Regions from separate parts of the Shewanella sp. SACH genome, predicted to be linked through region 3. Evidence: predicted binding sites of a transcription regulator. Region 3 holds the regulator's gene; each other region holds the start of a gene.
What was found. Region 3 encodes LexA, which represses DNA repair genes until DNA is damaged. Its sites were predicted from a motif close to TACTGTATNNNNATACAGTA; they were not measured.
Positions count from the first base shown of each region.

Region 1: a site for LexA is predicted at 4,600-4,619, ahead of BM607_RS13695 (DNA topoisomerase III). Genes of this name have one in related genera too.
Region 2: a site for LexA is predicted at 3,133-3,152, ahead of recG (ATP-dependent DNA helicase RecG). Genes of this name have one in related genera too.
Region 4: a site for LexA is predicted at 3,453-3,472, ahead of recN (DNA repair protein RecN). Genes of this name have one in related genera too.

Region 1 covers NZ_MPDG02000002.1:1,313,106-1,320,560, forward strand. The annotation lists gene folC (bifunctional tetrahydrofolate synthase/dihydrofolate synthase) at 1-838, shown strand, start outside; gene dedD (cell division protein DedD) at 831-1,583, shown strand; gene BM607_RS13680 (CvpA family protein) at 1,699-2,187, shown strand; gene purF (amidophosphoribosyltransferase) at 2,457-3,971, shown strand; gene BM607_RS13690 (hypothetical protein) at 4,179-4,466, opposite strand; gene BM607_RS13695 (DNA topoisomerase III) at 4,632-6,749, shown strand; gene BM607_RS13700 (alpha/beta fold hydrolase) at 6,955-7,455, opposite strand, start outside.
Region 2 covers NZ_MPDG02000006.1:104,021-111,475, forward strand. The annotation lists gene BM607_RS18595 (DUF3014 domain-containing protein) at 1-842, opposite strand, end outside; gene recG (ATP-dependent DNA helicase RecG) at 1,041-3,116, opposite strand; gene BM607_RS18605 (response regulator transcription factor) at 3,301-3,897, opposite strand; gene BM607_RS18610 (sensor histidine kinase) at 3,897-4,976, opposite strand; gene BM607_RS18615 (hypothetical protein) at 5,109-5,813, opposite strand; gene BM607_RS18620 (calcium/sodium antiporter) at 6,028-6,972, opposite strand; gene BM607_RS18625 (AMP-binding protein) at 7,152-7,455, opposite strand, start outside.
Region 3 covers NZ_MPDG02000004.1:102,036-109,490, forward strand. The annotation lists gene mtr (tryptophan permease) at 1-720, opposite strand, end outside; gene plsB (glycerol-3-phosphate 1-O-acyltransferase PlsB) at 720-3,143, opposite strand; gene lexA (transcriptional repressor LexA) at 3,304-3,924, shown strand; gene BM607_RS15995 (SulA-like leucine-rich domain-containing protein) at 3,921-4,433, shown strand; gene coxB (cytochrome c oxidase subunit II) at 4,836-6,392, shown strand; gene ctaD (cytochrome c oxidase subunit I) at 6,402-7,455, shown strand, end outside.
Region 4 covers NZ_MPDG02000002.1:840,231-847,685, reverse strand. The annotation lists gene barA (two-component sensor histidine kinase BarA) at 1-162, shown strand, start outside; gene BM607_RS11610 (YjaG family protein) at 137-736, shown strand; gene BM607_RS11605 (DUF3319 domain-containing protein) at 957-1,190, shown strand; gene BM607_RS11600 (LysR family transcriptional regulator) at 1,213-2,112, opposite strand; gene BM607_RS11595 (AEC family transporter) at 2,412-3,374, shown strand; gene recN (DNA repair protein RecN) at 3,503-5,161, shown strand; gene BM607_RS11585 (phosphatidylglycerophosphatase A) at 5,285-5,779, opposite strand; gene thiL (thiamine-phosphate kinase) at 5,779-6,735, opposite strand; gene nusB (transcription antitermination factor NusB) at 6,814-7,218, opposite strand; gene ribE (6,7-dimethyl-8-ribityllumazine synthase) at 7,230-7,455, opposite strand, start outside.

The DNA.
Region 1 (7,455 bases), on a different contig from region 3:
AGTCGGTTTAGGTGGACGGTTAGACGCAACCAATATTATCGATGCCGACATTAGTGTGGTGACGTCGGTCGATTTAGATCATGAAAGTTATCTGGGGAATACCCGTGAACTCGTCGGCCGTGAAAAGGCGGGTATTTTCCGTCACGGTAAAGCTGCTATTGTTGGCGAGCCCAACTTGCCGCATACCGTCAATGATGTTGCCAATGAGGTTGGCGCCATCTTGTATCGCGTCGGCAACGAATTCAGTTACCAAGTCCATGGCAATCTGTGGGACTTTCAAGGCCAAGTGCTCAAACTGCACGATTTAGCGTTACCGACCTTGCCGCTACCGAATGCGGCCACGGTATTGGCCGTAATTGAACAGGGTTGGCCGAATATCGCGCCCGCTATTATTGCCCAGGGTATTAGCACTGCTCGGTTAACCGGTCGATTAGAGCGGGTGAGTGAGCAGCCGTTAGTGCTACTCGATGTGGCGCATAATCCCCATGCGGCGCGTTTTTTGGTGCAGCAATTAGCGCCAATGGTTGTAGGTAAGCGGGTGTTTGCCCTTTGTGGCATGTTGAAGGATAAAGATATTGCGGGCGTGTTGCCTGTGCTCCATCCTCTGGTCGACACTTGGTATTTAGTGAGTCTTCATGGTGAGCGTGGCGCGAGTTCTGCCATGCTGCGCAAAACCTTAGCACCCGAGGCCAGCGCATTTGAGTTTGAGGGCATAGCTGAGGCATGGTCGGCATTAAAAGCGCAAATTAACCCAGATGATGTGGTAATTGTGTTTGGCTCCTTTTACACTGTGGCAGGTTTTAAGTCTCAATTTATGCAGGAAGTCCGTTTTGTCTAGCCAGTTTCATAATCGTTTAGTCGGCACTGTGGTGCTGGTTGCGCTTGGAGTGATTTTTTTGCCGGATATTTTGGATGGCAAGAAAGATCGCCAAGAAGAGCAGTTTTCCGAAATACCTTTGCGTCCGACTGTGATTGAGCAGCAAAAAGCCGACGATGATATGTTTGAAGTCTTGTCGGCAGAAGATGCTGCTGCGCTGAGTGGTGCTGATGTCGCCTTAGCTGAGACAGGCAATAATGCAGACAGTGACAAGTCAGCTGCCATCGCTAAGCAAGACGTTAAGGCGGACGTTAAACCCGAGGTGAAAAAGCCAGAGGTTAAGCAAGCAGAAGTTAAAAAGCCTGAAGTGAAACCAGAACCTAAAAAAGAGCCACCTAAGGCGACGGTAAAAACGGAGCCCGCTAAAAAAGCTGAGACTAAAGCGCCAACCGTCGCTAAGACTGAAAAGCCCAAAGCAGAAACGCCAAAAGCCAGTACTTCCAACCGTGACAGCTTAAAAAGTGGCTTTACCTTGCAGCTCGGCAGTTTTAACAATGCAACCAATGTTAAAGCCTTGATTGCACAGCTACGTAAGAGTGGTTTTAAAGCGTACACTATCCCTGAAAATCCTAAAGATGGCGTATTAACCAAAGTGTTTGTCGGGCCAGATGTGTCTGAGGCAAAGCTGAAGAAAATACAAGTTGAGGTGGAAAACCTCACGCGTCTTAAGGGCTGGATTGTTCCTTTTAATCCTTTAGAATCTTAATGGTGATATAAGATCAGCGACTGAAAATGATTTATTTACCTCTCTAGGGGTGAGAATCGTTTCAGTCTCTGGTAGAATCGCGCCGTCTTAAAGCCCATGTCGGAAAGCCATCTCAATGGTTTGGATTGATTACGCTATCATATTCGTCATCGGATTATCGACTCTCATCAGTCTAATCCGCGGATTCGCCAAAGAAGCCATGTCCTTAGTGGTATGGTTCGCGGCTTTCTTTGTTGCCAGCCAATTTTACCAAGATCTTGCCGTTCACTTAACTCAAATGAACGATGAGATGCTGCGTAATGGCGTTTCTATTGCCATCCTTTTTATTACCACTTTGGTACTCGGCGCCTTAGTTAACTATATTCTCGGACAACTTGTTGTCAAAACCGGATTATCTGGCACTGATAGGCTCTTGGGCCTGTGTTTCGGTGCTATTCGAGGCGCGCTAATTGTAAGCGCCTTGCTGTTTTTTATGGATGCTTTCACAGGTTCACCCAACACCCAATGGTGGAAGGACTCTGTGCTAGTGCCCGAATTTGGCGTTGTCATTCAATGGTTTTTTGACTATTTGGAAAACACCTCCAGCTTTGTACCCAAACTATAAGAAAGAAAATTAATTAATCCTAAGTGATGGAAAGTAGCAATCGCTTAGGTATGTACGTCACTCCTGTTCAAGGGCTTATGCCTAAAAACAGGGTAACTGTGAGCGCAATCGCAAGTTTATGCGTGCGATTGCGATTAACAGATTAGTGACGGGATACCTTGGCGACCGATAGGTAGCACTTAAGCCGAAAGGCTAGAGTTTTACTTTATCATTTGCTTATATTTCAACATGAAAGGGCATAGAACATCTTACAATGAGGAAGCTTACCCATGTGTGGTATCGTCGGAATAGTTGGCCAATCATCGGTTAATCAGACCATTTATGATGCACTGACAGTGTTGCAGCACAGAGGTCAGGATGCGGCAGGTATTGTGACCATTGATCGTGGTGCTTTCAGACTGCGTAAAGCCAATGGTCTGGTCAAAGACGTTTTTGAAGTCAAACACATGCAACGCCTACAAGGTAATGCAGGTATTGGCCATGTGCGTTATCCAACTGCGGGCAGTTCAAGCGCATCTGAAGCGCAGCCTTTCTATGTTAACTCGCCATTTGGGATCTCTTTAGCCCACAACGGCAACTTAACCAATACAGTCGAATTAGCCGAAGGGCTGATCAAAAAACGCCGCCATGTGAACACCACTTCGGATTCTGAAGTGTTGCTCAACCTGTTGGCTGACGAACTGCAAAAAACCACTAGTTTGACCCTGACGTCGGAAGAAGTGTTCGATGCGGTTGCTAACGTACACCAGCAAGCTCGTGGTGCCTATGCGGTTGTGGCTATGATTATCGGTCAAGGCCTAGTCGCGTTCCGTGACCCATTTGGTATTCGTCCTCTGGTGTTAGGTAAGCACGAAACGCCAACGGGTACTGAATATATGGTCGCTTCTGAAAGCGTGGCACTCGATGCCGTCGGTTTTGAAGTGATGCGTGATGTGGCGCCAGGTGAAGCGATTTACGTGTCAATTGATGGTCAGCTGTATACCCGTCAATGTGCAGCAGAACCTAGCTACGCCCCTTGTATCTTCGAATTCGTTTATTTTGCCCGTCCAGATTCGACGATCGATAAAGTGTCTGTTTATGCCAGTCGCGTAAACATGGGCGCTAAGCTTGGCGAGAAGATTAAGAAAGAATGGTACGATCACGATATCGATGTGGTGATCCCTATTCCTGAAACTTCTTGCGATATCGCGCTAGAAATTGCCCGTTGCATGGACTTACCGTACCGACAAGGTTTTGTGAAAAACCGTTATATTGGCCGTACTTTTATCATGCCGGGTCAACAGGAACGTAAGAAGTCAGTGCGTCGCAAGTTGAATGCGATTAACACTGAATTCAAAGGCAAAAATGTCTTGCTGGTGGACGACTCTATCGTTCGCGGTACGACGTCTGAGCAAATCATCGAAATGGCCCGTGAAGCGGGTGCCAAGAAAGTGTACTTTGCCTCTGCTGCACCGGAAATTCGTTTCCCGAACGTGTACGGTATCGACATGCCAACGTCAAACGAGTTGATCGCCCATGGCCGTGATGCCGATGAAATCGCTAAGTTAATTGGTGCCGATGGCATTATTTTCCAAGACTTACCTGATTTAATCGAAGCGGTAAGAATGGAAAATCCAGCGATTAAACGTTTCGAAACTTCTGTTTTTGATGGTCATTACATCACTAACGATGTAGATCAAGCGTATTTAGATCACTTGACGCAACTGCGTAATGACGATGCTAAAGCGGATCGAAACAAAGATATCGGTACTAACTTAGAGCTGCATAACGTCTGTCACCCATAAGGTGAAACGTTAGGCGGATAAAAAGCCAGTGATAACGTCATTGGCTTTTTTTATGGCTTTTTTATAGAGCGTTAACCGCTACTTGGGAAAGGTGTCGCGATTGGGCGAGGGGAAACTTCTATGAGTGTTTGTTCTCGACATCCGAGTACTCAATCCATTGCTGGAGATGCGAGGCTGCTGATCTTTTCTGCCATAGGTTTGCCGTGTTTATCCCCAGATCCACAGCAGCATCCATACCCCGAATAAGCTGCTTAAGCTATGGCGGGTGACTTGGTGTTTTAGCAGTAGCGATAAACTCACCGCAATGGGCATTACTAGCATGAATCCCCAAGCTAAAGGCATGTCGATGATTTTCATTTGTCCCAGCCAAGTGCTGGTGAGCATGCTTATCGCGAGTAACATCAGGCTATGAAATAGCAGTAACTGATTGAATCTTAATATCAATGCTGGACTGATTGTCATCGCCTGCCGCGCATTTATTGCAAATTGTCTCATAGCCACTCCTCTAAAATTTGTGTATTCTAGTAGTTGTTGAGAATTATTCGCAATTGAATTTACACTTGAGCTTTGGTATTTAAGCTCGGTTTGTCACAGAAATTTGCACTCAACGGGCGTTTGGGCTAAATTATACTGTAATTATATCCAGTGCTTGGTGTTTGTATGATCCTCTATATCGCTGAAAAACCTAGCCTAGGGCGGGCCATTGCCGATGTATTGCCTAAACCCCATAAAAAAGGCGATGGATTTATCGAAGCCGCCAATGGCGATTGCGTGTCTTGGTGTGTCGGTCACTTGCTCGAACAAGCAGAACCTGATGCCTATAATCCCGAATTTAAGTCGTGGAAATTCGAGCACTTGCCAATAGTGCCGGACAAGTGGCAACTAAAACCTAAGGCCGCAACTCGCAGCCAACTCACAGTGCTGAAACGATTAGTCAAACAAGCTAACACGCTGGTTAATGCAGGCGATCCCGATCGTGAAGGGCAATTACTCGTGGATGAAGTGATTGCCTATCTTGGCGTGACGGGTGATAAGTTACATCAAACTCAGCGTTTACTGATCAGCGACTTAAACCCACAAGCCGTAAAACGGGCGCTAATGCAGCTGCGCAGTAATCGCGAGTTTATTCCTTTGTCCACATCGGCCTTAGCCCGTAGCCGCGCCGATTGGCTTTACGGCATGAATATGACCCGCGCTTATACTATCCAAGGTAAAAAGGTTGGTTATCAAGGCGTATTGTCCGTCGGGCGAGTGCAAACGCCTTTACTCGGGCTAGTGGTGCGCCGTGATGAAGAGATTGCTAATTTTCAATCTAAACCTTTCTATGAAGTGCTAGCGCATTTGGCGACTGAAAAGCAGGAAACCTTCAGCGCTAAGTGGCAACCCAGCGAAGCTTGTCAGCCGTACATGGACGAAGAAGGGCGAGTACTAGCCAGAGGGTTAGCGCAAAATGTGGTGAGTCGCATCAGTGATAAACCCGCCTTAGTGACTCAATTAGTGGCTAAGGACAAGAAACAGAATCCGCCATTGCCCTACAGCTTATCCGCGTTGCAGATTGATGCGGCAAAACGGTTTGGAATGAGTGCTAAGGATGTGCTTGATACCTGCCAGAGTTTGTATGAACGCCATAAACTCATTACCTATCCCCGCTCCGACAGTCGTTATTTACCCGTTGAGCAACATAACCTTGCGCCTTCGGTACTTAAGGCGATAAGTGACGGTGCTACTGAGTTATTGCAAGGTGCTGATGCACCCGATCCACGGCTTAAATCTAAGGCATGGGATGATAAAAAAGTGGATGCCCACCACGCCATTGTTCCAACCGAGAAGACGGCTAACTTATCCAGCTTGAGTCAGCGTGAGAGGCAGTTATATCTTCATGTTGCCCGCCAGTACTTAGCCCAGTTTTATCCGGCCTATTGTTACAGTGAAACCACAGTACAAGTGACAATTGAGGGCGGCTTATTTAATACCAAGGCGCGTCAGGATAAATCCCTCGGCTGGAAGCAACTCTTTGCCCGCCAAGAGCCAAATGGCAGTAAGGCGAGTGGCAACAAGTCGACGGAGGAAAGCGCGGGTAAGGCTGATGAGGAGAATGACGAGTTTATCGGCCAATTACCGCCTCTAAAATTGGGGCTGGCTTTGCATTGTACTCGAGGCGAGTTGCTTGAGAAAAATACTCAGCCGCCAAAGGCCTTTACCGATGCCACTTTACTCGGTGCTATGACGGGGATTAGCCGTTACGTAACCGACCCTGAGATCCGTAAAATTCTCAAAGAAACTGATGGCTTAGGTACTGAAGCCACCCGTGCAGGCATTATTGAATTACTGTTTAAACGCGGTTTTTTACAACGCTTAGGTAAATCTATCGTTTCGACGGATGTGGGTAAGGGATTAATTAACAGCTTACCCGCGAGTGCAACAACGCCTGACATGACAGCCCTGTGGGAAGCTAGCTTGAACGGTATTTGTCATAAAGAAACCTCCTATCAAGCCTTTATGCAACCGCTGCTAGGCACCTTGTCCACGCTTATTCACAATGCAGGAGCACAACTGCCCACCGCGCTTAATGGTTTAAAAGGCCAAGGTTATCGTAAAACGGCTGCGAATAAATCCGGTTATCGCAAGTCGCCTTACCGTAAAGCCTCTAGCTCTGCAAAACGCACTGGCACGGCAAGTACCGCTAAAACAAGTACAACGACAAGTAGCAGTGCGAAAAAGTCGAGTGCGAGTTCAGGGACTCGGAGTCGCACACGCAAAGTGGCTGCTGAGGTTTGATAGGCACGAGTCTCATTGGTTTTAGGGGCATTTCCGGCCATTAAACAATGGCAGGAAATAGGCCTAAATTTTGGCAAAAAAAAGAGTAAACCAAAACGGTTTACTCATACGGAAATAGGTCGTTGAAACTTGCCAAAATCACTCAATAGATGAGGAGCAGGTTTATAATGTCAGCGTTAACTTAATTAGCCCTTAAAATTAACCTTTATCTTAAGGTGTCGCCTCGGTTTAAGCTGATGAGCTTATCCAGTATGTGCTCACCATCCATGCGAATGCCGTTGTGTTCATATTCTGACGTTAACCAATACTTTAGCCTGCCGACCTGTTGCGCGGTTTCTAGGCTGTATTGCATCTCGACAAACATATCTTCACTGTAAATGGCTGCGGCAACGGGGACGCGGTTTTGCGCCAGTTGTTCAAGATTATACAGTGCAGGCCAATCTGATTTATGGGCAAGGATTTCTGCCGCGGCTTTAAGCGGTACTAAATGACTGAATTGGTCAAACATCCAAGGGTAAATCATCTCGCCGGTGAATAAAAACGGCTTACCTTGCTGATAGTTAAAGGCGGGGAATTGTTGCCTCACTCTGTGTGCCGCCCATTGTGAAGCCGAGTGTTGGCAGTAAATGGCCTCATGCAGCAGGGCAAAAATCGGGTTAGTGTTGTAATCGAGCATTTGACCGAAATGATTTAAAAATAACGGATT
Region 2 (7,455 bases), on a different contig from region 3:
TTTTCTGGACCCATACGGATCAGCAGTTTTTGCGCGCTAGGTAGTGCCTCTAAGTTAGGGTCAACAAATTGATAGTTAACGCTAATAGAGCTCAGCTCAATCGGATCTTCAATGATAGGCGCCGCGAGCAGTATTTTAATCGCTTGCAGCATTCTGTCGTTGAATTTTGCGTTGCTGTAGCCGAGTTCGGTAAAGGCTTCCTCTAGCATAGGCGTCATTTGCTTATAGGTGACCATTAACGTCTGTTCGTCCATTTTGGCAATCGAGTCAACATAGGCATCGTATCTGTGGAAACCCTCAGGATTTAAATACACTTTGTTGGTGATTTCAGAAACCGAGAAATTCTTCTCTGGGCCTTTGAGTGGACTCACTTTACGGGTCAATTCGCCCTGAGCTAAGTTATCGACAAACACCACAAATTGGCGTGCGAGATCTTGCTGCACTAATGCAGAACCCAGCACATTGTTATCGATAATGGCGAGGGCTTTTTGTTGTACGAATGCATCACTTTCAGCCAGCGCGGGTACAGGTTCAGCAACCACTTCAGGCTCAGTTACCGCAGGGGCTTCTGTGCTGTTGGTGTTTGCTTCTGTAACAGCAGGCGTCGTTTCAGTAGTTTCTGGCTCTGGCGCACTTTCGAGCGTCATTGGCTCAGATGGCGGTGTTTCAGGCAATACAATTGGCGCGTTAGGGATGAGTTTAGGTGAATCTGAGTCACCGCTATAGTAATAATATCCTCCGGCAGAAAGTAGCACGACCAGCACTATCGCAAAAAGCGCAAAGCGATTACTGCTAGAAGAAGTCTCTTGAGGTGTTATTCTATCATCTTGATTAACTTGCATTTTACATCCTTCGCTTGAGTGTCAAGGTAACTTGGTGAATACATGCAGCTAACATTAAAGTGCAAGAGCGGACCATTGGAATGCCGCTGGTTCATTTTGCAAGTTTCCATGCGCTTGTCTATAGCGCTTAGCTGAACATAAACAATTTATTTTGAGTATCGAGGCAGATGTCACTCCTCGGCCTTTACCCTTTACTGCCTAAGCCTGCACATAGTGCTGCTTGTGCCCGAGCCAACGTAAGATTATCGCATCGACTTTTTCGGGGGCCTGCGCCATCACATGATTTGCCAGTTTTTGAATGTGCGGGATCAAAGCTTGATCGCGCACCAGATCGGCAATTTTCAGCTCGGCCAGTCCCGTTTGCTTAGTGCCAAGCACTTCACCGGGGCCACGAATTTCTAAATCTTTCTGCGCTATGATGAAACCGTCATTACTTTGCCTGAGTACACTCAGTCTTTGGGTGGCGGTATGGCTCAATGGCGCCTTGTAGAGTAACACACAATGGCTTGCGATGGCGCCTCGACCGACTCGTCCGCGCAGTTGGTGTAGTTGTGCCAAACCTAAACGTTCAGGGTTTTCAATGATCATCAGGCTGGAATTAGGCACATCGACGCCGACTTCAATCACGGTTGTTGCCACCAGTAAATGAATTATGCCCGCCTTAAAATCGGCCATAATTTGCTGTTTTTCGGCACTCTTCAACCTGCCATGCACGAGGCCGATATTGAGCTCGGGCAGGGCGAGGCGCAGTTCTTCGGCCGTGTCTTCGGCGGCTTGGCATTCGAGCACTTCGGATTCTTCAATCAGAGTGCACACCCAGTAGGCCTGACGTTTATCTGTGATGACGGCGTTACGTACCCGTTCAAGTACTTCGTTGCGGCGTGAATCGGCAATCGCCACTGTGGTCACAGGTGTCCGTCCCGGCGGCAGTTCATCGATAATGGATGTGTCGAGATCTGCATAGGCCGTCATCGCCAGCGTGCGCGGGATCGGCGTTGCCGTCATGATCAATTGATGCGGGTGGAACCCTTGGCTCACGCCCTTTTCCCGTAGGCCTAAGCGTTGGTGTACGCCGAATCTGTGCTGCTCATCTATGATAATTAACGCGAGTTTGCTAAAGACCACATGCTGCTGGAAGATAGCATGGGTACCAATCACCATCTGGGCGGCGCCGGATTCTATGTCCGCAAGGGATTGAGCTCTGACCTTGCCTTTGAGTTTACCCGCTAGCCAACCGACTTTAAGGCCGAGTGGCTCAAACCAAGCGGCAAAGTTAGTTGCATGTTGCTCGGCCAATAGCTCGGTTGGCGCCATCATGGCAACTTGATAGCCGTTTTCAATCGCTTGAAGAGCCGCCATCGCCGCGACTAAGGTTTTACCTGAACCAACATCTCCTTGTACTAAGCGCATCATAGGGTGCGGTTTTTCTAAATCTTTGCCTATATCGGCCACCACTCTTTGCTGGGCGCCCGTGGGCTTAAAAGGCAAAGCGGCGAGGAAGGGATTGAGCAATTGCCCCGTGGCCTGCATGGTGACAGCAGCGTCTAAATTACTGCGCTGTCTTAGGCGTAACATGCTGAGATTGTGGGCGAGTAATTCTTCCTGCACGAGTCGCTGCTGGGCTGGGTGTTGGCCTAACTCTAAATCGAATTGAGATATCCCCGCAGGAGGCCGATGCAGCGTCTGCAGCGCTTGTTTAAGGCTAATGTTATTCGGTTGCAACTGCGGTGGCAGCAGCTCAGTTAAGCCGCCATCTTCCAGTAATACCAAAGCTTGCTCGGTCAGCTTGAGCCAACTTGCCTGTTTTAATCCCTCAGTTGTGGGATAAATCGGCGTTAGGGTATCACTCAGATGAACATCTTCACCGGGATACACGACTTTATATTCTGGATGCACTATCTCGGCTTGATGGCCGCCACGGCGCACTTCACCGTAGGCGCGGATCATCAAACCATTTTGCATGGCATTACGCTGGGCGACGGAAAAGTTAAAAAAGCGCAGGCTCAAGCTCCCCGTATCGTCACGCACATTGCAGACCAGCATACGTTTGCGGCCTTGGATGATTTGCGTCGATTGGATTTCAGCTTCTATGGTGCCGTAACTGCCGGGCATAAGGGCGGCAATCGGATAGATTTGGGTTCTGTCTTCGTAGCGCAGGGGTAAGTGAAACAGCAGATCTTGTACTGTTGTGATGCCGAGCTTTGCGAGTTTCTCCGCGACCTTTTTGGCGACGCCTTTGAGGTCGGTGATCGGAACAAGATCCAATTGCTGCAAGTCGTTAGCACTCAATCACTGTGAATTTATACATATATTAACAGAGAATAAGCGTAAGGCAATCTCAAGCAGAATGAGGGACTTATTTGCCAGCATAACTAACGTCAGTTTGCGGCCCTTAGGTTTCGGCTAAGGCCGCAAAAATTGTCGATATGAACGAAAGAGCGGTTAACCGTTAATCTGATTACAACCAGCCCTTTTGTTTGGCGATGCGTGCTGCATCGATTCGGTTGCTAGCATTGAGTTTAGCTATGGCTTCGGAGAGGTAGTTACGCACTGTGCCTTCGGCGATAAAAAGGGTTTCGGCGATGTCGGCGGTGGATTTGCCTTCACTGGCGAGGCGTAGGGCGCGGCGCTCTTTATCGTTGAGTGGGTCAACGTCACCAATTGCCATCATGGCCAGTTCAGGATCGATCACTCGTTTTCCCGCCATAACTTGTTGAATTGCGTTGACTAAGGTTTCTGAGGGCGCATCTTTTAGCAGAAAACCGCCGACACCGGCTTCGATGGCGCGTTTGATATAGCCCGCGCGGCCGAAGGTGGTAATCACCACGACCTTAGTTTGACTATGTTGATCCTTTAACCAAGCTGCCAGTTCTAGGCCTGTGCGGCCGGGCATTTCGATGTCGGTTAGCAAGAGATCAAAGCTTTGCTGTTTGAGTAGGCCTAGGGCCTCGTCGCCGTCACTCGCTTGGGTGATATTAAAGCCTCCCGCAAGCGTGAGGAGTGCGGCGAGCGCGCCCCGCACCATGGCTTGGTCTTCCGCCAATAAAATCTTCATTAATCTGTTGCTCCCTGCAAAGGTAAACTGACGGTAAATGCATATCCCTGTTCGAGATTATAGCTCAAGCTGCCGCCTAAGCTGTCAAGACGTTCGCGTATCCCCGTGAGGCCATTGCCTTCAGCGATAGGTTTACTTGGACCGTTATCTTTGACCTCAACGACTAGCCTATCTGGTTGCTGAATAAAGTCGATAATACATTGACTTGCGCCGCTATGGCGTAAAATATTATTCACCAGCTCAGTGACAATTAATCCCAGCTGGCTCTCCATTCTGGCGGGCAGTTTAGGGATATTGCCTGTCAGCTCGACACTGACTCCTTTTTCCCTCAATAGTTTACACAGTTGTGTCACGCTATCCGCGAGACCCTTATGTTTGTAGTCAGATACGGTGTGACGAATTTGGCTGAGGCTCTCACGGGCAATTTGGCCGAGTTCATTAAGCTGGATTGTGGCCAGTTGGTATTGCTGTTTTGCCAGCAGTTTTTCGGCCAGTTCCGCTTTAAGCGCAATCGAAGACAAGCTGTGGCCCATGATGTCGTGTAGATCGCGGGCAATACGTTCTCGCTCAACCATAGCCGCTAAGGTACTAATTTCTTGCGTGCTTTGCTGTTCTTTCAATTTATGTTGATGACGCCTGCGTTCGGCTACGCCAAACATGCCTACACCGAGCACTAATCCTGAGCCGTAAAGCGGAAAGTAGTAACTGTTAAAGTCGTAAATCTCATTGAGGGCAAACAACAGGCCGATTAAGGCGGCAATAGCCAACAGAAAGGTTCTGAGAGGATAAAAAAAGCCAATGAAAAAAGCGGCAAAGGTGAATAACGAGATAGATCCCGGGTTGATTGGGGTAATTGCTGTGGCGATGGCCACCATCATCAGAATGGGGCGATAGGCGCTATTCTGATTGCACTTATAGGCCCAAAAATAACTGGCAATAAAAGGAATCAGCACGGTAAAGCTAAGGGCGATTTTCCATGCTGGATACGCATTGATGGCAAGCGGAATAAGATAAAACACTAAGTTTATCAAATACACCCAAGCGAGTTTTCGTTCGAGCTGAAGATGCGTGCTGATCATAATGCCTCTGTGAAACTGTGTTGATTGTTAATCGTTAATCATTGAATGCCCGAAGGTGGCATCTGTGTTTATTTATTCTGTTTAGGGATTGGCGCTGGGGTCAGCGCCATCAGTCCCTGTTAACAACTTGGTCTAGTTTGCACTTAATTGCTGATTTTTTTGAAGCAAAAATTTTGCCCAACCGTAATCGGCTTGCACTTTGATCGCCTGTTGCCAATCTTCACTCGCGCCTTGGCTATCGCCTAATTCCTGTTTAGCGAGTCCGCGCCAGGTATAAGCTTCGGCTTCACCCCAACAAATGTCGTCGCAAGGTTGGGCGAATCTTTCTATGGCCGTGGTGGCGAGCGTCTTAGCATTTTGCATGCTGCCGCCAAACATAGCAGGCGTGTTGTAGGCGGCGATGGCTTTAACCAAGGCGACCCGTGGATTTTGGGGTTCTAACTGCTCGGCGTTGGCAATGGCTTTGGCAGATTTCATCCCGAGAGCTGCGCCTTTGCTATTGTCTAAGGCGATTTGCATGCCATAAACCGACGATAACAGCGCGAGGGATTCCGCGTCAGCTTGGCTGGTGTCTAAGGCTTCTAATGCAGTTTGCGCATTAGTCAGTGCACTGCTGGCGAGGACTTTTTGTCCTATGACATTGGCGCTAATGGCTAAGCGATAGTTCGCATAGGCTTTATCGTAATCTTGGGTGCTGGCACTCAGTTGTTGCAGCTGCGCTAGGTTCATCGAGTTTGAGGCCGCATCTATGCTGGTGATATTGGCATTAGAGGGCGACGCTGCAAACGCGTGGCTGCTGATAAGCGCTAAGCTTGAGACGATTAATAATGTTTTCATGGTATTTCCTTATTGAGTAAATTTCCCCGTGTTTGGGTACGGACTCATTATCAGAAATTCGACAGGAGAAATGCAGACACAAAGGTCATGGCTTTCGCATGACAAATGTCATCAGTTTAAGGGTGTTAAATTTGTCTTTTTTTAAAAGTGCGAAACCCAGATAGCAAAACACCGGAGAGGCTCCGGTGTTTTAAGTGGATATTACCGCTGAGTGTTATACCAAAGCTTGAGCGCTCGCTTGGTTAATCAGGTAACCCATATAACCTAAATAGGTCAGTAGTAGCACAGAACCTTCGCGGCGGCCGATGCGTAATCCCGTCCATGCAAAAGGCAGAATCACTATGGCTAAGGCTAACATCACCATAAAGTCGAAGGGTTGGAAACCGAGTGACGACACTGGATGCACTATGGCGGTAACGCCTAAAATACCCAAAATATTAAACAGGTTAGAGCCCACAACGTTGCCGATAGCGATATCGCTTTGACCTTTTAGTGCCGCAATTACTGAGGTCACTAACTCTGGCATACTGGTGCCAATCGCCACGATCGTTAAGCCGATAATGACTTCACTCACGCCGAAGGTTTTCGCTAAATCTACCGCGCCGTTCACAAATAGAATACCGCCGCCAACTAACATGCTAATGCCGACTAGGATGAACAGGCCAGAAAGCAGTGGGTTATTCGGGCCCGCTTCAATCTCTTCTTCATTCTTGCTGTTTTTCGAGCTGATATAGCTAAAGGTTAAATATCCGAACAGTAGAGACAGCAGTACCACACCGTCAATAAGGCTGAGTTCGCCGTCTAACAAGAGTCCCCAGAACAGCATAGAAGCCAAGATCATCAAAGGGATATCGCGCTTCACCACTTGGGATTGCACTTGGATAGGGCGGATTAGCGCTGTGATCGCTAAGATCAAACCTATGTTGGCAATGTTAGAGCCGATAACGTTACCTAAGGCGATACCACTGTTTCCGGCGAGGGCAGATTTGACACTTACAGCCAGTTCTGGTGCGCTAGTACCAAAGGCAACAATAGTTAAGCCTATGATAAGTGGCGTAATACCTAAGCGTAGGGCGATAGCACTCGCGCCACGCACTAGGGCTTCGGCGCCTAAGGTTAAAATAATAAAACCGCCAATAATCGAGAGTGTAATGAGCATCACGGGACTTTGTTAAACCTATATTGAATGGGAAAGTACAAGGGAATCATCCCTTAGCCGACTGGCGCACATGATACGTGGTTTTATCGAAATTTGACAGAATATGTCATAAAAAAGCACGCCGAGGCGTGCTTGATTTGTGCCGATAACCATATTGGCCATCTCTCTTTTTAGTCGAGTTATTTTTGCGTTAACTCATCTTCCCAGCGAACTTGCGCGCCACGAATGCCATCAACTCGTTCGCTAAAGGCTTTTTCAAGCACATGGCGTTTGATCTTAAGCGTCGGCGTCAGTACATCGTTCTCAATCGTCCAAGGATCGTTAACTACGATAATGGCATCGACGTGTTCGTGTGATTCTAAGTGCGGATTCACGCTATCGAGTGTCGCCTTGAGTGAAGCGCGGACTTCTTCGCGGGCTTGCAAACTAGCGCCTTCGGATAATTGCACTAATGCGACCGGATGCGGCAGACCAGAGCCAATC
Region 3 (7,455 bases):
CAGCGCGATAAAGGTGCCGACGAAAATCGCCTTGATAATGGTGGTGGAATCTTTGCCGTAATACTTCACTAAGCTGGGAACGTTACCATGGTAGCCAAAGCTGGCAAGACCAAAGGGTAGCGCCGCCCACAGATAAGGTGAAAAGCTGCTATTACCATCGGGTTCGAGCAACTTAGTCACATCGATTTCGATCAGTAAATTGCCGATTGCAAGGAAGAAGGTAATGATCATACCGCCGAGCATAATCGTGGTAATGCGATCCACGGCCTTAGTGCTGATCAATACGATACTAGCCAACACTATGGCAAACACCAGCCCAGCAACACTTTGCGGTAACTCAATTCCCATGCCCTGCAAGCTGTGATTCACAATCGAGCCACCACCGCTGATATAGGCATAAGTCAAAATATACAGCACGAAAGCGATAGAAACGCCGTTCACTATCCGCCAAAACTGCCCTAAGGTTTGCTTGCTTAAAGTATCGAAGCTAGCACCCGGTTCGAAATGCAAATTGGTTTCGAGCAGCAATAAGCCCGACATCAACATGCAAAACCAAATGCCCAATAACATTAAAATCGAATAGCCAAACCACATACCTGCACCGACCACGGGCAGAGAAAACATCCCAGCACCTACGGTCGTGCCAGCAATAATCATGGCGCCGCCGAGCAAGGACTTATCTGCGGGCTTATGCTTAGCCGCATTCATATGATTTGCCATTAAACTGTATGCTCCGCGGTGACACTCGCCACTATCGTTTGTTTCACTGACGGACGTAATAAGCTATTGGCTTGATCTCGTATGCGATTGATATTGGACTTATCTTGGTTATCCGCCAGATATCCCAATTCTTTGAGCTTAACGCTCAAGGTGCCGTAAAGTTTCTTATCGTAGAACTCAGGCGCGGTAATGCCATGCAAAGCGCCTAAACGCTGGGCGAGTAGATGACTCTCAGACTCAAGTTCTGAGCGCTCCATCTTAGGCCTGTTCGCTAACAGATTGAAAATAATGGCATAGCGTTGCAGAGTCTCGCTTACTGAACTGGCTAACAATAATAGTTGGCTAGTGTGCTCAGGCACGACGGTTAAGGTATCAGTCTCAACCACTAACCCTTGTTCAATGAAGAAATCCAGCACTTGATTGACATAGGCAGGTACATCCTTAATGCCCATGAAGAGTTCGGCTTTCAGCAGTGGATAAAAATCGGCAACGATTGACACCACTTGCTGACGCGGGATCTGCTCATTATGCGTTAAACAACTCGCAATTAATGACGGTACAATAAATAAGTGGATGATATTGTTACGATAGTAAGTCATGGACACAGCCTGACTCGCCTCGATAGACACGATTTCACCTAAAGGATCGGCACAAACAACAAACTTGTTCAGCTCTAAACCTTGCTGCACTAAATGCTTACCATCACCTTCGGCAACCGAAGTATAAGTAGTGTAAGGCACTTTTTTGAGTAGGGTCAGATACAGATCAAGCTGACGCTCCAACAGACTGCGTTCTAAGGCATTTTGATCTGTCGCCAGCAACACTAAACTCGTCAAGGTCACCGAACTCGCCGCTGCAGCATCGTTAATATTTGTCATCACTCGATTCGCCAGCACGTTTACCGCTGGCGTTAACCAGCTTGGTTTTTGCTCAGGATCATCGGCCAACTCAGTACGCCAGTTTGGCGCGCGCTCATTTAAGAAGTTTTGCAGGGTAATCGGCTCGCCAAAGTTCACATAACCTTGGCCGAAATTACCAAGTTTGCGAATCGCACCAAACACCTGCCACACAGATTCTTTTTTCTTTTTCTTACCACTTAACTCTTTATGGTACGTCGCCACTTCCATCACATGGTCATAGCCTAAATACACAGGCACCAATGTTACCGGACGCTCGATACCGCGCAGCACACTGTTCATCGTCATAGCAATCATGCCGGTTTTTGGCGCCAATAGACGACCGGTACGTGAGCGGCCGCCTTCGGAGAAGTATTCCACCGAATAACCTTTAGCAAACAGTTGGTCTAAATATTCACGGAATACTGCGGTGTACAGTTTATTGCCATTAAAACTACGGCGGATAAAGAAGGCACCACCGCGACGGAACATAGGTCCAGCGGGCCAGAAATTGAGGTTAATACCAGCAGCAATGTGCGGCGGAACCATGCCTTGATAATACAAAATATACGATAACAGCAGGTAATCCATGTGGCTGCGATGGCAAGGCACATAGACAATCTCGTGGCCATCATGGTGCAACTGGCGAACTTGCTCGGCGCCTTTGATGTTGATCCCGCTGTAAAGCTTGTTCCACAACCAAGTTAGGAAACGCTCGGCAATACGCACTAAACTATCTGAGTAATCTGCTGCGATTTCATCAAGGTACTCAATAGCCGTCTCGCGCGCTTGGGTCTCAGAAATCTTTTTGTTGGCCGCTTCTTCTTGAATCGCTTTACGCAACGACTCGGATTTGAGCAGCGAATGAAACAGTGCTTGGCGATTTGGCAACACAGGTCCAGTCATCACCTTACGTTGACGACGGAAATGCACCCGCGCGACCCGCGCTAACTTATGGGCGATCCCCATGTCAGTGCCGTGTTCGTCGGCCATGTATCGCAGAGATACGGCATTTGAAAACTGTACGAAGTTATGTCGACCTAAGAACAAAATCATCAAGCACTTGCGCAGCCAAGTCGGGTTTTCCCGCTCAAACACAGCCGCCTTCATAGTGTCATCTTCTTTTCCTGGCGTGCGGCCCCAATACAGGCTCACGGGCACCAGTTGAATGTCTAATTCAGGGCGTTCCTTATGCACGGCCAATAAACGCATAAAGCATTCGAGGAAAGGCTCGTTACCGGCACGCTCACCAAACAGCGGCTTACGCCCTTGAAGGCAGACAACCCGAGGCGCAATCACACCATTTGCCACTAAAGGCTCATAGGGGCTCGGCAGTCCTAACTTAGCCGTAATTTCGCTCAGGGCAGCGATGTCACTCAGCGATTCCGTTTTCATCACATAAGCAAGGGGTCTGGAGGCATCCAGATTCAGATCGGCAAAGGGATCCTGAGGCACAACAATAGTGTGCACTAAGTGTTTTTGGATCCAGCGTAATGATTTCAACCAAAGAGAGTCGTGTTTAGGCATTATTCTTATGCAATTAAGTACGTTTACTAGCCCGGTAGAATACCAGACTATGGGTAATATTCGCTAATTCTCTCCAACATAGCTAAAAAGTGGTTAATACTTGCGCTGCAAATAATACTGTATATACTAACAGTGACTGTATAGAAAAACAGGAAACACCATGAGACCTTTGACGCCACGCCAAGCTGAAATTTTAGAGCTAATTAAACGAAATATTGCCGATACTGGCATGCCACCCACTCGGGCAGAAATCGCGACCCGTTTAGGTTTTAAGAGCGCCAATGCGGCTGAAGAGCATCTTAAAGCGTTGGCGAAAAAGGGCTGCATTGAGATCATGCCAGGCACATCGCGGGGCATTCGTCTGACTGCGGAAGTCGAAGAAGTAACTGAAACAGGTTTACCGCTTATCGGTCAAGTAGCCGCTGGCGAACCTATTCTCGCCCAAGAACATGTTGAACAGTACTACCAAGTCGACCCAAGCATGTTCCATCCCGCCGCCGATTTTTTACTGCGGGTTAAAGGCGACAGCATGAAGAATATCGGCATTCTCGAAGGAGATTTGCTGGCAGTTCATAAAATACAACAAGCTAGAAATGGTCAAGTGGTTGTCGCTAGAGTCGACGACGATGTCACTGTTAAACGTTTCGAAAAAAAAGGTAATGTGGTCTATCTACACGCCGAAAATGAAGACTATTCCCCGATTAAAGTGGATTTAGGCTATCAAAGTTTAACAATTGAAGGACTCGCCGTCGGTGTGATCCGTAATGGAGATTGGCTATGAACAAACTACTTGGCAATGCACCCCGCCATCCGGGCTTGTGGCTCGATGAAGTCCGTGATGCTGACTATGACTGGCACCATGCACCTATCGCCTGCATGCCAACGAAGACTCAAGGTCGCCAAGAATTAATTCATCTGAGCGCGCAACTCGCCCAGTTAAGCCAACAGGGCCGTTGGTTAGTGCTCATCAACCCACCGAGTATTGGCTACAAACAAATGCTCGCCAACGCTGGCGTGCGTATGGATAGAGTCTTGCTGGTGCACGCTAAAGATGAAGTCGAAACCCTGTGGGCGATGGAAAAAGCCTTAACAAGTGGTACGTCCAGTGCGGTTATTACTTGGACCCAATCATTGGATGCACGCGATAATCGTCGCCTACAAATTGTCGCTAAAAGTGCCCGCGCCATGGGCATAGTGCTAGAAGACGTAAACAGTCACTTACATGGCGACGTACGCATTGAGCAAGGTAGCCTCTTCGGCCAACAATCTTTTTTTAGCGCTGTGCATTAAATATTCATTTAATTTTTTACCTTGAAAGCCGCCTCGCCTATGAATGTGAGGCTTTTTTTTGGCAATTTTTCAGACAATTAGATAAATAAGTGATCTTGATCAATATTTAAACAGCAAGTATGGTTGGTTTAGTCGGCGATGATATATCGCCGCCCGTGGCAAATAAATCGAGCCGTTATCGCGTTCAAAATGCCACTAAAAATAGAGAACAGATTTATTTCAGTCGTATGTGCCAGCGTGGCTAATACCAGCAGTAATAATACTTAATTAAAAGTAACAGCCGCCAACGCACGTTGAAGTCAAAAAAGCTTTTTTGGGAACTGAAGAGTTTGCATAGAGTTGAGACTTACTGTGTTGCTCTTCTTTGTAGTTGCTATTCGCAATTGGCAGAGGAGAAGTCTTGTGAAGCAATTGTTGTATTGTTTACTCGTGGTGTTATTCGCACCACCGTTGGCCGCCGCGGACATGCGGTTCAACATGACCCCTGGCGTAACCGAGATCAGTGGCAAGGTTTATCACTTGCACATGACCATCTTGTATATCTGCTGCGCCATTGGCCTTGTGGTCTTTGGCGTGATGATTTACGCCATGATCAACCACAGAAAATCCAAAGGCGCTGTCGCGTCCCACTTTCACGAAAGCACTAAAGTTGAAATCGCTTGGACGATTCTGCCATTTATCATTTTGATCTTAATGGCGATTCCTGCGACAAAAACCTTAATTGCGATGGAAGATCCCAGCGACGCCGATCTGACCGTTAAAGTCACGGGTTCCCAATGGAAATGGCATTACAGCTATTTCGATCAAGACATTGATTTTTACAGCATACTCGCAACCCCTAGAGCCCAAATCGACGGTACCGAAACCAAGGGTGAACACTACCTATTGGAAGTCGATAAGCCGCTCGTACTGCCGATAAATCGCAAAATCCGCTTTTTGATGACCTCTGAAGATGTCATCCATTCATGGTGGGTACCTGCTTTTGCCGTGAAGAAAGATGCCAACCCAGGATTTATCAATGAGGCTTGGACTCGCATCGACAAACCCGGTATTTACCGTGGTCAATGCGCCGAACTTTGCGGTAAAGACCATGGTTTTATGCCGATCGTAGTGCAAGCCATACCCGAAGCCGAGTTTGAAGCTTGGGTGACGGAGCAGAAACAAGCCGCAGGCGCGGCGGCAGAAGCCGCTCAAGCCGCTTTATCACAGACCCTTAGCAAAGAGGATCTGATGACTCAAGGTGAGCAAGTTTACCTCGGGCACTGCGCAGCCTGCCACCAGCCCAATGGCGGGGGTTTACAAGGCGTATTCCCACACCTCAAAGGCAGTCCGATAGCAACAGGACCGCTCAGCGGCCACCTTGAAATCGTACTCAACGGTAAAACAGGTACGGCTATGCAAGCCTTTGGCAAGCAATTGAGCGCACAAGAAATTGCCGCTGTGATTACCTATGAGCGTAATGCTTGGGGCAATAATACTGGCGATGCTGTGCAGGCCAAAGATGTCAATGAGCACATAAACGGCAGTGCTGGCACACAGGCACCTGCTACCACACCAGCAAACACGGCCCCAACTCCCGCATCTACAACTGAGCCCGCAGCAGTTGTCGACTCCGCAACCATAGTCGATCCGGCGAGTCTCCCCACGCTCACCCATGAGGCACTGATGGCCGAAGGTGAAACTGTCTACACCACCACTTGTGCGGCCTGCCATCAGTTAACGGGAGCTGGCATACCACCTGCCTTCCCCGCCCTCGCTGGCAGTGCTATCGCCACTGGGCCCGTCGCCAATCATCTCGATATTGTGATGCACGGCAAAACGGGCACGGCTATGCAGGCATTTGGCAAACAACTCAGCCCACAGCAACTCGCAGCAGTCATTACCTATGAGCGCAATGCTTGGGGCAACAATACCGGCGATACAGTGCAACCTGCTGATATCGCAAGCCATGGACAGTAGGGGATTATGATGAGCACAACGACTCAAGATCAAACCGCAGCCCATGATGACCATCATCATGGTGCGCCAAAGGGCATCATGCGCTGGGTGCTAACCACCAACCATAAAGACATTGGTACTTTGTATTTATGGTTCAGCTTCATTATGTTTTTAACCGGTGGTGCTATGGCCATGGTGATCCGCGCTGAACTCTTTCAGCCAGGATTACAATTGGTCGAGCCCAACTTCTTTAACCAAATGACTACAGTCCATGGGCTGATCATGGTATTCGGCGCAGTAATGCCCGCCTTTACTGGGCTTGCAAACTGGCTGATCCCTATGATGATTGGTGCGCCCGATATGGCGCTGCCACGGATGAATAATTGGAGTTTTTGGATCTTACCCTTCGCCTTTACCATCCTACTCAGCTCGCTGTTTATGGAAGGCGGCGGACCTAACTTTGGTTGGACCTTCTACGCGCCACTGTCTACCACTTATAGTCCTGACAGCACGGCACTCTTCGTGTTCTCTATTCATATCATGGGGATAAGTTCGATCATGGGTGCAATCAATGTGATTGTAACCATAGTGAATTTACGTGCGCCCGGCATGACATGGATGAAGCTGCCGCTGTTTGTGTGGACTTGGCTTATCACAGCATTCCTGCTGATCGCTGTGATGCCAGTACTCGCGGGCGCTGTGACTATGGTACTGACCGATAAGTTTTTCGGCACTAGCTTCTTCGAAGCGGCTGGCGGTGGCGATCCTGTGATGTTCCAGCATATTTTCTGGTTCTTCGGCCACCCTGAGGTCTACATCATGATTTTGCCGTCCTTTGGCATCATCTCCGCCATAGTACCCGCCTTCAGCCGCAAACCATTATTTGGCTATGCATCAATGGTTTATGCCACGGCCAGTATTGCAATTCTGTCGTTCCTCGTGTGGGCGCACCACATGTTCACTACAGGTATGCCAGTGTTTGCCGAGCTGTTCTTCATGTATTGCACTATGTTGATTGCGGTGCCAACGGGGGTGAAAGTGTTTAACTGGGTCGCGACTATGTGGCGCGGTTCACTCAGCTTCG
Region 4 (7,455 bases), on a different contig from region 3:
GAAATTGAATCGGCACTAAAACGTGAAACAGCGGTCGAAGATCTCGAACCCGAAATACTAGAGTTACTTGATGAGTTAACTAAGGTAGAATCTGCGGCAAATCAAGTGATATCACAGCTATCAGCGGAAATAACAGATGACCAAAAAAACGGGCTTCTTTAAACGTCTTAAGGCGTTAACACTGCCACAAAAACAACTCTTCGCCACTGCACTTTGCCAACGCATGTTGCCCAACTATCAACTATTTTCCGAAGTCTGTGAGTTTGGTGACCCTGCAGTGTTAAGCACTGCATTAGAGCTACTGTGGCAATCCCTGTACGATCCTAAGCTTAAATTCAATATCGATGTGCATCTGCAACGTCTTGAAGATAACACCCCTGAACCCGCTGATTTTGAAGCCTATGGCGTCTATCCAGCCATGGACGCTGTGGTCGCCATATCGACCTTACTGGGTGCGATTCAAGGCAAGATTGAAGAAGATATCGTCAATATCAGCAAACTGTCATCGAGCACAGTGGCTAACTATATCGAAGCCATCAGCGATGTCGATTTAGTCGATGAAGCATTAGATGATTTTGTTTTTGCCCATGAAGTCATGGAAGAAGAGAAAGAATTACAAAATTCTCTGCTGGAAATTATCGAAGAAAATCCAAAGATCACGGCGGAACTGGTCAAAGGTTTACGCAAAGACATTATCGAAGCGGGCGTATCAAATATCGGCATCAGCGTCGCTTAATTGATAGGGTGCTTGGGGTAACTCAGGCACCCTTATTCCTAAACAATATGTCTAAACAATGTTTCTAAACAATGTTTCTAAACAATGTTTCTAAACAATGTTTCTAAACAATGTTTCTAAACAATAAGCCTCTAGTCTCGACTGCAATCACTTTCAAGCAAGCCCAAAACGAGTAAAACTAAAGCTAGCAAGTTCCATCAGCCAATATTGAGTTATTCCAATGAAAAAGATTGTTTATCAAGGATTTGTTTTAACCAATAGCGAAGGACGAACCGACAGTTGGAAACTGACTATCAAAGATCAGCAGCGTATCGGTTCTTTATTCGAACTGCGGCGTTTAGTGGGATACTTCTTGGAACTCGGTATATTACCCGCGACACGCTCCAGCTTGCAGGACGCGAAACAAACGCAAAATACTATGAGCAAAAACACGGTAAAACCTAAAAGACGTTAAAAATCAGTTCCCCCTCGTTAAATCAACGCATAGAGAATAACTCTGGCGCCTTTGACTGCATAAACTCAATAAAGACTCTGACCTTTAGCGGCTGCTGGCTGCGCTGATGATATAAAATCGAAATCCGCCTCTGCTCGCCAATCCATTCTGGCAATAATACTTTAAGTTTCCCTTCTTTAATCTGCTGTTTTACAAACAGTTCAGGACCATACAAGATCCCGCCATGGCCTAAGGTCGCCTGAATCGCACCGTGTAAATCCGTGAGGGTCAACTTAGTTGGGCCATTAAAATAGAAAGACTCACCGCTCGGATGCTTTAAATGCCAATTAAACAGCGGCCAGACTTTTATCAGCTGATGGGCTTCGAGATCATCGGGATGCTCAAGTTTAGGTGCTTGAGCCAAATATTCTGGCGTGGCAAACAGGCAATAATCCAGCTCGCCTAAGGTACTCGACACCCAAGAAGAATCAGGCTGAGCCCCGCCGACAATCGCCACATCTATGCCTTTGTCGATCAAATCCACTAACTCATTGCTCTGGGAAATGTGCAAACGGATATCGGGATACAGGCGGCCAAATTCATTCAATGCTTGAATAAACACGATGGAAATAATCGAAATCGGCGCGGCGATGCGCAGGGTGCCCTCGGGTTTATCGCTGCCCGCACCACTCAGTTCATCAAATTGGGCAACCACACTCTGGTAGCGTTGAAAGAGCGCCAGTCCTTCCTCAGTCAGTCGCAACTTGCGGGTGCTGCGCATAAAGAGCTGTTTATCGAGCTTGTCTTCCAACTTCGCTAACTTGCGGCTCACTGTGGCAATGGGCATATCAAGCTCCTTCGCCGCCTGTGAAAAACTGCCCGCATTGACTAAATGCACAAAAAGATAGACAAGTTGTAGTTCAGCGCCTAAATCATCACTCATTGCATGTCCTAATTCTGTTCTAGCTGCCCACTTTAGGCACTATATAAAGTCATCAACAATCACAGCGTACGCTAAGTCATTGTGTTTTAAACATCAATTAATCCACTTATACGACCATAGCGCAATAGCCTTAGACTGAAATGATATGTTATTTTGTGGCGAGTTTTACTGCGCTGGCGCTAGTTCTGGTTCTAACGTGACATAAAAAAGGCAAGCGCCCACCTAAAATCATAGCGATAGTAGAAATGACGGTGGTGGCTGAGTTTATTCAAATTTAATCGTAAGGATGAGTGAGGGAAATGACCATTTTAACCCCTCTGTTTGCCGTCTTCGGGATCATGTTGCTCGGCACACTAGTGCAAAAATTAAAACTCTTGCCCGTCGATACGGATCAAGTGCTAAACCAGTATGTGTACTATATTGCTTTCCCTGCGATCATGCTTATCGCCCTCGCCCAGCAGCCAATTGGCGAGATTTTGCAATGGGGATTTATTGCGGGCTACAGCACGGCTATGGTGATCACTTATCTTGTCTGCCTTGGGCTCTCGCTGCTTGCTAACCCGAAACAGCATGCGGTTGCCGCCATTCGAGCCCTTAATGCCACCTTTGGTAATACCGCATTTATTGGTATTCCACTGCTCATCATCTTATTCCCGCAGCAGCAAAGTGCGTTAGTTGCCGCCGCGATTGCCAGCTTATTATCCGTGCTGATGTTTGCCGTGGCCTTAGTCTCGATGGAACTGGCCACAAACACCCAAAGACAACACCACGCCATAGTCATAATGATGATGGCGGTCGGTAAAAACCCTATCGTTATTGGTAGCTTGATTGGCGTCGGCATTTCGGCGCTAGAGATAAAACTGCCCTCAGGGCTGGCGCTAATGATCCAACAAATTGGCAATACCTCAAGCCCGTGCGCGCTGTTTGCCATCGGCATGGTGCTCGCCAAAGCGATGCGATACCAGAAAGATAGCAGCGTATTTAGCCCCAAGAATTTTATCGAACTGAGCCTTATTAACCTCTTCAAGCTAGTTGTCCAACCGGCACTCGTCTACTTTATGCTTAACCGTTTTGGTGTGAGCGGTGACTACCTGATCATGGGCGTGATCTTGAGCGCATTGCCCACAGCCGCTAGCGTGTACTTGCTCGCCCAGCGCTATAACACTCAAGCTTCAACCAGTGCTCAGGGCATTCTATTTGGCACCTTAGTCACTTTCTTCAGTTTACCTATCTTAGAAAGCTTAGTAAGAACCCATGCATAATCAGTCAATTAAAAATATTTACTGCCGATAATGCCGATTATTTACCCAAGCCACTTTACTGTATATAAAATCAGTATATACTGTTTATCAATACAGTGGTTTGGTATGTTTTTCGACAGGAATTCACTATGCTTTGCCAACTCAGCATTAATAACTTCGCAATCGTCCGTTTTTTAGAACTGGATTTTCGCCCCGGTATGACCAGCATCACAGGTGAAACCGGCGCGGGTAAATCAATCGCCATCGATGCGCTAGGCCTGTGCCTAGGCAATCGCGCCGATGCCAGCAGTGTTCGCCCCGGAGCCAATAAAACCGAGGTTAGCGCTCGCTTTTCCTTGGATGATATTCCACTGGCAAAACGTTGGTTAGAAGATAACGATCTTGAACTCGATGATGAGTGTATCCTACGTCGAACTATTGGTAGCGATGGCCGTTCACGTGCCTATATCAATGGTAATCCAGTGCCGCTGACGCAACTCAAATTACTGGGTCAGTTGCTCATCGGTATTCACGGCCAACATGCGCACCATGCGATGTTAAAAAGTGAACACCAACTCACCCTGCTCGACAGTTATGCCAACCACAGATTGCTTATCGATACGGTTGCCGCCAGTTTTCAACGCTGCAAACAAATTGAGGCCGATCTAAAGCAACTCGAAGCCTCCCAGCATGAACGTATTGCCCGTAAGCAATTAGTGCAATATCAAGTAGAAGAACTCGATGAGTTTGATCTTAAAGTCGATGAGTTCGATGAAATTGAGCAAGAGCACAAACGTCTTGCCAATGGCACTGAGTTGATTGATACCTGTCAGGCGAGCTTAGATATACTCACCGAGGGCGAAGAGAACAATATAGAGTCGCTGCTCAACCGAGTCGTTTCCCTCGCCGAAGATCTGCAAAGCTACGATCCTGCATTAAGCAATATCAACACTATGCTCAATGATGCCTTAATCCAAGTGCAAGAAAGCGCAGGCGAATTACAGCACTATTTGAGTAAGCTTGAACTCGATCCAACCCACTTTGCCTATTTAGAAGAACGGCTATCAAAAGCCATGCAACTGGCGCGTAAGCACCATGTCAGCCCAAATAAACTGGCCGAACATCATTTAGCACTCAAGACAGAGCTGAGCACCTTAGACAGTGACGAAAGTAAACTCGAAGAAATTCAACTACAGGTCGAGGCAAGTAGAGCCGCTTACCTTAGTCATGCGCAAAAGCTCAGCCAAAGCCGCGCTAGATATGCCAAAGAACTCGACAAGCTGGTGACTCAGTCAATCCATGAACTGAATATGCCTAAGGGTAAATTTACGATCGAAGTCAATTTCCACCCAGAGCAAATGTCGGCCAACGGCAGTGACAATATCGAATTTATGGTCACCACTAACCCAGGCCAACCCTTACAGCCGATTTCGAAAGTCGCGTCTGGCGGCGAGCTTTCACGGATAGGGTTAGGTATTCAAGTGATCACCGCGAAGAAAGTTGCTACGCCAACATTGATTTTCGATGAAGTGGATGTCGGGATTTCGGGCCCCACCGCCGCAGTGGTTGGCCGCATGTTACGCAGCTTAGGGGAATCGACCCAAGTACTGTGCGTGACTCACTTGCCGCAAGTTGCGGGCAATGGTCATCAACACATGTTCGTCGATAAGTTTAATAAGGCGGGCAGTACAGAAACTACAATGAAGTCGCTCGATCGTGAGCAACGCATTCAAGAACTTGCAAGACTGTTAGGTGGCGATACTATCACCAGCAATACCCTAGCAAACGCAAGGGAACTGCTGCAATAGTAGAATCAAGCAGAAAAGGGGTAAGGGATGTTCAGCTAATCCCTTCAATCAGAAAAATGCGAAATCAAAAGCTAAGGGTTAGTTGTTGGCCATGTTAACTATCATGCCAATTTAGCTATCATGTTAGCTAACACACCAGACTAGCCCTTGCAGACAGATAAAGGCAAATACACCCGCTAAAACATCGTCAATCATAATGCCAAAACCACCTTCGACTTTGGCATCGAGCCAACGGATTGGCCAAGGTTTGATGATGTCAAAAAAGCGAAATAAACCAAAGCCCACTAATAGCCAAATCCAGCCCGCTGGTGCCGCTATCATAGTGATCAACAGTCCAGCCACTTCATCCCACACAATCGCGCCATGGTCGTGTACGCCCATGTCATGTGCCGCTTTACCACAGATATAAAATCCTGCAAATACACTGACTAAAGTTAAGCCGATATACCAAGCAAGTGGTAATGGCGCCATCAGTAAATAGAGGGGAATAGCAGCTATGGTACCGAAAGTACCGGGCGCTTTAGCGGCGAGTCCGCTACCGAAACCGAGTGCCAAAAAGTGGACAGGATTTTTTAATGACAGGCGCGTTAACGCCTGATCCTTTGACAACCATTTCATTAGAAGTGCTCGAAACCATGATATGGAGGCGTAAACGGCTCACCATTGAGTTGTAACTTGAGCTTACTGCCCGCACAAATTTGCCCAACACGAACAAACTTTGCTCCTGCATGGCTTAATGCCGTCTCAAGCGCGCCTTTTTGCGCCTCAGGAACGGTGAACAACAATTCGTAATCTTCGCCGCCTGTCAGTGCATAACCTAAGGCATGCTCCTCGCTGACGGTATCTTGCATCGCGCGCGAAAGCGGGATGCAATTAACATCTACAACCGCGCCAACTGCCGAAGCCTTAAGTACATGACCGATATCCGAGATAAACCCGTCGGAAAGGTCGATAGCACTGGAGGCAAGCGAACGCAATGCTTGGCCCGCTAAGACTCTTGGTGTTGGACGATAATGGCGATTGATCAGGAATTCTTTATGCTCGGCTCTAGCCTGTTGCGCGCCGCGAATGATATCCAGACCTAAGGCCGAATCTCCGAGCGTGCCCGTGACATAAATCCAATCACCGGCTTTAGCACCATGACGCGTCAGTGCCTTACCCTGTGGGACTTGGCCGTGCACTGTGATATTAATCGCCCGTGGGCCACGAGTCGTATCGCCGCCAATTAAGGCGATGCCATAGTAATCGGCCGCTTCAAATAAACCTTCGCTAAAACCACTGAGCCAAGTTTCATCGACTTCGGGTAGCGTCAAGGCAAGCGTCATCCACGCGGGTTCAGCGCCCATGGCAGCCAGATCAGATAAATTTACCGCTAAGGCTTTGTAACCTAAGGCAGCAGGAGGCATATCGGGGAAGAAATGGACATTTTCGACTAAGGTGTCACAGGAGATAGCAATCGACTTATTTTCTGCGGGTTGCACTAAAGCGCAATCGTCACCGATGCCAAGCTTCACATCACGGCGAGTGGGGCCGCGGTTGCTAAAATAACATTCAATTAATTGGAATTCTTTCACTGTACAGTTTGGCACGACTTACATCGGCCACCTTTGTTAGCAATGAAAAACGGTATCCTAAGATACCGTTTGTCTTTATTACTTGCGTGCAACCAGTTTGTCGAGCAGTCCGTTCACAAACTTATGACTCTCGTCCGCACCGAAAGCTTTTGCCAACTCAATCGCTTCGTTAATCGCGACCTTGTATGGCACATCTTTACGGAAAGTCAGCTCATAGGTCGCTAAACGAACTATGGCTTTCTCTACTGGAGACACTTCATCAATCGGGCGTTCCAGATGCGGGATGATCAGCTCATCCAATTGGGTTTTCTTCGTTGCAACGCCTGAAAATAGCTCACGAAAATAAGCTACATCAACACCGTCGAGACTTTGTTCAGTTAAAAACTCATGCTCGACATCGGCAATATTATTCCCGCTTAGTTGCCATGAATAGATGGCTTGAACGGCTAAACGGCGGGCCTTGCGGCGCTCAGAAGGCTTCATTATTTTTCCTACTATAACAACTGTTGTTCAAGTTCTTGCAGAACATTGACCATTTCAAGCAGACTTAAAGCAGCTTCGCCGCCTTTGTTACCCGCTTTGGTACCTGAACGTTCAATAGCTTGTTCAATGGTATCTGTGGTCAAAACACCGAAAGCAACAGGCAGATCAAATTCTAAAGCAACTTGAGCTAGACCTTTATTACATTCGCCTGCAACAAAATCAAAATGAGGAGTACCA